Regions from separate parts of the Arthrobacter sp. Hor0625 genome, predicted to be linked through region 2. Evidence: riboswitches for the same ligand, from Rfam matches in the RefSeq annotation. Region 2 holds a riboswitch; each other region holds the start of a gene.

Region 1 (2,252 bases), 1.5 Mb from region 2:
AGTACGTGTACTCCCGGACCCTGCAGGCGGCCGGGTGGAACACCACGGTGGTGCGCGACGTCGTCGCCGGCGATGTCCTGGAGTTGAAGCGGAGCCCCGGCGGGGACCTGGCGCTCGGCGGGGCGGAGCTGGCCGACAGCTTCCGCCGCCTCGGGCTGATCGATGAATACTGGATTTACGTCCATCCGGTCCTGCTGGGGCGCGGCCGGCCGCTGTTTAGGACTGCCGCGGACAGGACGGAGCTGGCGCTGGCGGACACCAGGGCGTTCGGCAACGGGGTGGTTTTACTCCGCTACACCAGCTGAGCGGCACCCCGACGGCGGCCATGCGGCTGAACCCGCACGCAGGCAAGCGAAAGCCGGTGGCCGGCTGCCCAGGGCAGCCGGCCACCGGCTTTGAAAGAGGCGCGTGCGCCGCCGCTCTGCGCGGTGCTTAAGCGCGGTGGTTAGGCGCCGGCGCGGACGAAGGTCACGCCGCCGGTGGCGGTCAACCAGGACAGCGGGTGCTTGATCGTCTGGTTCGAGCCGTTCATGCCGCCGCTGATGACCTGGCCGTCGCCGGCGTAGATGGCAACGTGGCCGGACTGGACGATCATGTCGCCGGGCTGCGGGGTGCCCACAACCTTGCCGTAGTTCATGAACTGCTGCGGACCGAGGTCACCCACCGGGATACCGGCAGCGCCGAGGGCTTTCTCCACCATGGCGGTGCAGTCCTGGGTGATGCCGATCTGGCTGTAGGCGGCCGCCAGCATGGCGGCGTTCACGCCGCCGGCCTTCGGTGCAGGCGCTGCGGTTGCCTTCGCCTGGACGGTGATCGCCGGCGCCGCCGGAGCGGCAACGGGGGCAGCAGCCGGAACGGCCGGCGCGGGAGCAGCTGCGGGGGCCGCGGCCACCGGCTTCGGCTGCTCGATCACGGGTGCCGGCGTGGTGGCCACTGCCGGGCGGTCGAAGCTGATCTGCACCGCGGAATCAGCGGTGACGGGCGTCGAGACCTTGCTGTCGACGTCGACCTTGGAAGCCGGGGCGGAGTCGCGCTCGGCCGGGGCCGCGGTGGCCGCGTGGGCCGCCATGCCGCTGGTCAGGACGAGGCCGGACGCGGCGAAGAGTACGGCGGCCTGGCGGCCGATGGTGCCTGGTTTGACCGAAAACGCTGCGGTCCGTCCGGCGGTGGCGTCGGTACGATGGCGCGCAGAAGTAGTGCTTGAAGACATGAATGTAGCCTCTCCCAATGCCTGCGAGGTGAGCTGTCGGATTCGGATGGGAGGCACCCGGCCGCTGGCCCGTCAGAACGAGCACTGCGCGGCTTCACCCCAAGGCCGGCATAACGCCAGGCCAAAAGTGGTTTCCCCGTCTCTGCCAGATGGTTGCATTCGGATCCCGGGCCGCGGCAGAGTTAGGCAATCGGCTCAGGAGCGCCCGTATCGGATACAAACAGGCACTCATCCACGGTAACGTGATCAGGCCGTAATGTCACATTCAGATAACGAGGCCCGTGTCCTGCGCATTTTCCGGCCGGGGGCTGGGCCGAAAACCCCTGGGGGCGCCGGCGCTCCTGCGCCTAGGATGGCAGCACCCAGCATTTCCGGAGCGGAGGCCCGAGATGTCCAGCCCGTGCGTTGCGATCTGCCAGTTGAGCGACCCGGCCCAGCCGGACCTAGACGTCAACACCGAACTGCTTGTCCTAGAGGACAATGAGACCCACGTCTTGACGTGGGATGCCGAGCCGCGCGATGGCGGCTTCGACGTCCATGTCCTCAATGACCGTGTGGACGCGCTCGGGTTCATGGTCGTCACCGACTGGCAGTTCCTCGACGGAAAGGCCTACGCCGTGGTGGAGCGCCGGCCGGACCGGTAGCGGTTCAGCCGCCCGCCGGCCGGCTCAGGCGCGGCCGCGCCCGGGCTCCGCGCCGCCGTGCCGGCTGAATGCGCTGCGGATGGCGGACACCGCCTCCGCCACAGGGTCGTCGGGCGCCGGCACTGACGTTGCGGGCGCTCCGGACTCTGCGGAGCGGTGCCCCGGTTCCGCCGCAGCAGGACGGCGCGCGGCCGCCGTCGCCGTCCCCGTCTGCGCAAGGTGCGCCTGCCGGCGGAAGCGTTCCCAGTCGCCGCGGCCGGCCCGCACCTCGCGCAGCGGAGCGAGCAGGGCGGCGCGCCGGAGCCAGGCGTCCGGGTCCTGCAGCCAGCGCCCGAGGACGGCCTCGGCCCGGGCCCGGGGCGGGCCCTGCAGCCCCGCGACCAGCGGCCCGACGACGT
Region 2 (2,252 bases):
GGCCGCCCACCCGGGCACGGAGGTCGGCAGCGTCGGCTACGCCCTGAACCAGATGCTGGAGAACGTCTCCAATGCCCTGCAAGCCCGGCAGGAAAGCGAGATGAAGGTGCGGCAGTTCGTCGCGGACGCCTCCCACGAACTCCGGACGCCCCTGACCGCGATCCGCGGCTACACCGAGTTGCTGCGGATGACGGAGCATTTCACCCCCGACGGCGAGAAGTCCCTGGCCCGTGTGCAAAGCCAGTCGGAGCGGATGACGGCGCTGGTGGAGGATCTGCTGCTGCTGGCGCGGCTGGACGAGGGGCAGCCGCCCACCTTCGGCAACGTCGACCTCACCCAGCTGGCGGTCGAAACGGTGAGCGACGAGAAGGTCATGGCCCCGGACCGGATCTGGCAGTTGGAACTTCCCGACGAGCCCGTGCTGGTGCGCGGCGACTCCACCCAGCTGCACCAGGTGCTCGCCAATCTGCTGTCCAACGCCCGCAAGCACACCGGGCCGGGAACGACCGTGGTCACCGGCGTGATGCGCGCGGCCGACGGCAGCGCCGTGGTCACCGTGACGGACAACGGCGGCGGCATCGCCCCGGAGTTCGTCGGCCGGGTCTTCGCGCGCTTCGCCCGGGCCGACGCCGCCCGCACGAATCCGGCGGCCGGGGCCGCAGGCGGGCCCGCCGGACCGTCAGCAGCGCCGTCGGCAGGGACGACGGCGGTCGCCGCACCGGCGTCCGAGGGCACCAGCGGGCTGGGGCTATCCATCGTGTACTCGATCGTCCAGGCCCACGGCGGGACGGTCGAGGTGACCTCCCGGCCGGGCCGGACCCAGTTCGCCGTCAGGCTGCCGGCAGCGGCTGCCGCTTCCTGACCGGCCGGCCTTGCACCAACCCGCTATCCTCTTGGGCGCCAAAGGCAAGCCGCCACACCACGCCACACCACGCCCGTTACCTAAATGTGACTTTCGGAGGAGAGTTCGGTACGGTTTTATGGAGCGGTCATCGATCTGACCGCGCATCCGGGTTGACGCCAAGCTCTGCCGCTTCCCGGATTCTCATGGACCAGGCAGAGGCGGGGGACCCAGTGTTCCCGGGCATTCTGCAGCCATGCACCCTTGGGGTTAAGCCGACACGTTGAGATTCCGTGCGGCCGGGTCACGGATCCGAACCCGACAGCTCACTCCGTAGGCGTTGAGAGGCATAGATGACTGATTTCAAGGTACCCGCGCGCCCGGAAGGCGCTAAACGCACGTCCGACACCGACCACGCGCGCCACCGCGCCGTCCCGGCCCAACGCACTTCTGCCCTGTCACGGCTTCGTGCAGGCTCGGCCGGCAAGCGCGCCGCCGTAGCCGCCACAGCTTTCGCCGTCCTGCTGGGCGCCGGCGCTGCAGGCCAGGCCTCGGGCCAGAGCGCCCGCGCCGATGAAGCGGCCAGGGACACCGCCGCTTCCCTGCAAACCTTGAACTTTGAACGGGTCGGCAGCAACACCCCTGCCTCCCCCGCCCCGGCGAGCGTGGAGGCCAAGGCCAGCAAGGCAGCCAAGGCGCCGGCCTCCCCCACCGCCAAGGCTGCGGCGCCGAAGAAGGCCCCGGCGGCCCCCAAACCGGCGGCGGCAAAGCCCGCCAAGCCGATCGCCGTCGACGACCCGGCCGGGGCGCAGGCCTACGCGGCCTCCCAGTTGCCGGCCCACGGCTGGGCGCCGAGCGAGATGCAGTGCCTGATGAAGCTGTGGACCAAGGAATCGGACTGGAAGACCACCGCGACCAACCCCAGCAGCGGCGCGTACGGCGTGGTGCAGTCCCTGCCGGCGGAGAAAATGGCCAGCGCCGGCGCGGACTACCGGACCAACTACCGGACCCAGATCAACTGGGGTCTGCAGTACGTCGAGGACCGCTACGGCTCGCCGTGTAACGCCCTGAACTTCCACTACGCGAACAACTGGTACTAAGCACCACGGGCCCTTCCCGTAGGGTGCCCGCAGAACGAGGCCCCGGATCCGCCGGATCCGGGGCCTCTTTCTGCCTTGCGCCCCGCGCGGCCAGCGGCGGGGCGGATCCGGCCGGCTACCCGTTGGGACGGCCGGGGATGTACTGCACTGCCCATTTGTTGCCGTCCGGATCGGCGAAGTAGATGAACTCGCCCCAGTCTTGAACGTCGACTTCGCTGACGTCCACGCCGCCTTCCTTGAGTTGCCGGTGCGCGGCCTGGATGTCGCTGACCACCATCTGGAGGCTCGGCGCGGTGCCGGGCGGAGCATCG
Region 3 (2,252 bases), 180 kb from region 2:
GCAGCGACGAGGTTCTCCCAGGAGTCGGCGCCGCCGCGGGATTTGGGCTGTACGTGGTCGATGGTGTGGGCGGCTTTCCCGCAGTACGCGCAGTGGTGGTTGTCGCGGCGGAGCACGCCCCTGCGGCTGACGGCCGTCAGGGTGTTGTAGCGGGGCCTGATGTACCGGTTCAACAGGATCACCGAGGGGCGTCCGAGGATGTCCTGCGGACCGACCACGGGGTCATCCCCTTCGGCCACCACACTGGCCTTTCCGGTCAGCACAAGCACCAGCGCCCGGCGGAAGGTGACTACCGCCAGCGGCTCATATCCAGCGTTCAGAACGAGAGTGCGCATCCGCATACCTCTTCACGGCCGCACCCGCCAGGGGCACGAGGGCCGGCTGCCCTGTGCATGGTCGGGCTATGGATCGACACCACAAGAGTAAACACCGATGGCCGGGATTGCCGAATTTTTTTCTCCGTCGGAAGCGCGCGGCGACGGCTGCCGGGCTGCTCCGGAAACGCAAAGGACCCCTGCCGCTAAGGCAGGGGTCCTTCACACAGTTACCGGCGGGGCCGGGTTTGGTCTTAGCCGCCGACGCGGATGAAGACCGGGCCGGAGCCGACGTTGACGCTGTACAGCGCGGTGGTTCCGCCGTTCCAGCCGCCGTGCACGGCCATGCCGTTACCGACGTAGACGGCGATGTGGGCCATGCCCATGCCACCGTTCTGGTAGTAGGCGAGGTCGCCCGGCTGCGCTTCGGCGGCGCTCACGGTGCGGCCGAGGGACAGGTAGCCGGCCGGCCAGCCGTGGTAGTTGACGCCGACGGCGGCCAGTGCGTTGGTGGCGAGCATGGTGCAGTCCTGGGAGACACCGATCTGCGCGTAGGCGGCGGCGGCGATCGAAGCACCCATGCCGCTGACGGCTGCGGGTGCCTTCGTGGCCAGGGAGGCGGTCGCGGCGGTGCCGGTGCCGGCGGCAGCGGTGTCCGTGGCGGCAGCCTTGCTCTCCTGGACCTCGACGACAGGCTTGGGCGCCTCGACGACCGGGCCCGGCGCGGTGGTGACAGCCGGCTTCTCGTAGGAGATGGCGATGCTGGAGGCCGCGGAGATGGTGGCCGGAGCGTTGGACTGAACCTCCGTGGCGGAGGCGGAAGCCGATTCACGCTGAACGTTGGTCTCGGCAGCGTTGGCTGCGATACCGCTGGTCAGAACCAGGCCCGAGGCGGCAGCGATAACCGCAGCCTGGCGACCCATACCGCCGGCGTTCTCGCCTACGGCCTTAGCAATGACAGCCAGCGAGTTGGTCTTGGTGACCTCTGCGCGGTGGCGTGCAGTAGTTGCACGAGTAGTCATTTAGTTCTCTCTTTCGTGATCCTGGTGTCCGCGCAACAAGGCGGGACAAAAGGACGCTCCGGCATCTTGGGGGTACGCCGGATCGCCCCGAAACGGGTTTCTTTAGCGAAGGGTGTACTGCGAAGACGCGCCAAAAGCGGGAACTGCGTTCAGAACTCCGGACCGGGCGCCGGCAAGGGCAACGCGGGACACGGAGGTAAGCGGGCTCACTGGAGCCTCGCCAGCGCGAGAACGCGCAGCATTGTGGCGTGAAGACACGAAAGTAGCCTCTCCCAATGCCTACGAGGTGAGCTGTCGGATTCGGATGGGAGTCACCCGGCCGCGCCGCTTCCTGGGAAGCTTTGCGACTTAACCCCTAGGTCTTCTTGCGAAGACCAAAATTGGTTCCCCCGCCCCTGCCAGACGATGTGATGCGAACGGACCTTGAGCGGTGGCAGAGTTAGGCAATCCACTCAAGAGCGCCAACTTCGGAGAAGTTGGCGTGGTTCAAACGGTACAGCAGTTGGGGCTCAATGTCACATTCAGATCACGGGCGTGTCAAAAAAATGTGAGCTGCCCCTCGGCTAGCTAGAGCCAGCCGAGCGGATCCACGACTTCCCCGTTGACCATCACCTCGAAGTGGAGGTGGCAGCCGGTGGATGCGCCGGTGGTTCCGCTCATCGCCACCACATCGCCGCGTGAGACCTGCTGGCCCACGTGGACGCTGGACGACGACAAGTGGTTGTACGTGGTCTCCAGGCCGTTGCCATGGTCGATCACGACCCGGTTGCCGCCCCCGTAGGGGTGCCAGCCGGAAAAGGTAACGGTGCCGCTCGCGGCGGCGTGCACGGCGGTGCCGCACTGGGCGGCGTAGTCCTGGCCGCGGTGGAACTCGCCGGCCCCGCCGGTGATCGGGCTGACCCGGTAACCGAAGGCC

What was found. Region 2 has a riboswitch for cyclic di-AMP ahead of ACTWLI_RS03730 (hypothetical protein). Riboswitches for the same ligand answer to the same signal wherever they lie in the genome.
Region 1: it holds a riboswitch for cyclic di-AMP, as region 2 does, so the genes downstream of both, ACTWLI_RS12990 (hypothetical protein) here and ACTWLI_RS03730 (hypothetical protein) in region 2, are expected to answer to the same signal.
Region 3: it holds a riboswitch for cyclic di-AMP, as region 2 does, so the genes downstream of both, ACTWLI_RS02905 (NlpC/P60 family protein) here and ACTWLI_RS03730 (hypothetical protein) in region 2, are expected to answer to the same signal.

The regions. Positions count from the first base shown of each region.
Region 1 is NZ_CP199586.1:2,818,006-2,820,257, reverse strand. It holds gene ACTWLI_RS12995 (dihydrofolate reductase family protein) at 1-305, shown strand, start outside; gene ACTWLI_RS12990 (hypothetical protein) at 446-1,210, opposite strand; cyclic di-AMP (ydaO/yuaA leader) riboswitch at 1,215-1,407, opposite strand; gene ACTWLI_RS12985 (hypothetical protein) at 1,600-1,854, shown strand; gene ACTWLI_RS12980 (DNA alkylation repair protein) at 1,879-2,252, opposite strand, start outside.
Region 2 is NZ_CP199586.1:845,064-847,315, forward strand. It holds gene ACTWLI_RS03725 (HAMP domain-containing sensor histidine kinase) at 1-862, shown strand, start outside; cyclic di-AMP (ydaO/yuaA leader) riboswitch at 1,026-1,196, shown strand; gene ACTWLI_RS03730 (hypothetical protein) at 1,195-1,941, shown strand; gene ACTWLI_RS03735 (VOC family protein) at 2,057-2,252, opposite strand, start outside.
Region 3 is NZ_CP199586.1:663,905-666,156, forward strand. It holds gene ACTWLI_RS02900 (HNH endonuclease) at 1-335, opposite strand, end outside; gene ACTWLI_RS02905 (NlpC/P60 family protein) at 569-1,336, opposite strand; cyclic di-AMP (ydaO/yuaA leader) riboswitch at 1,599-1,776, opposite strand; gene ACTWLI_RS02910 (M23 family metallopeptidase) at 1,904-2,252, opposite strand, start outside.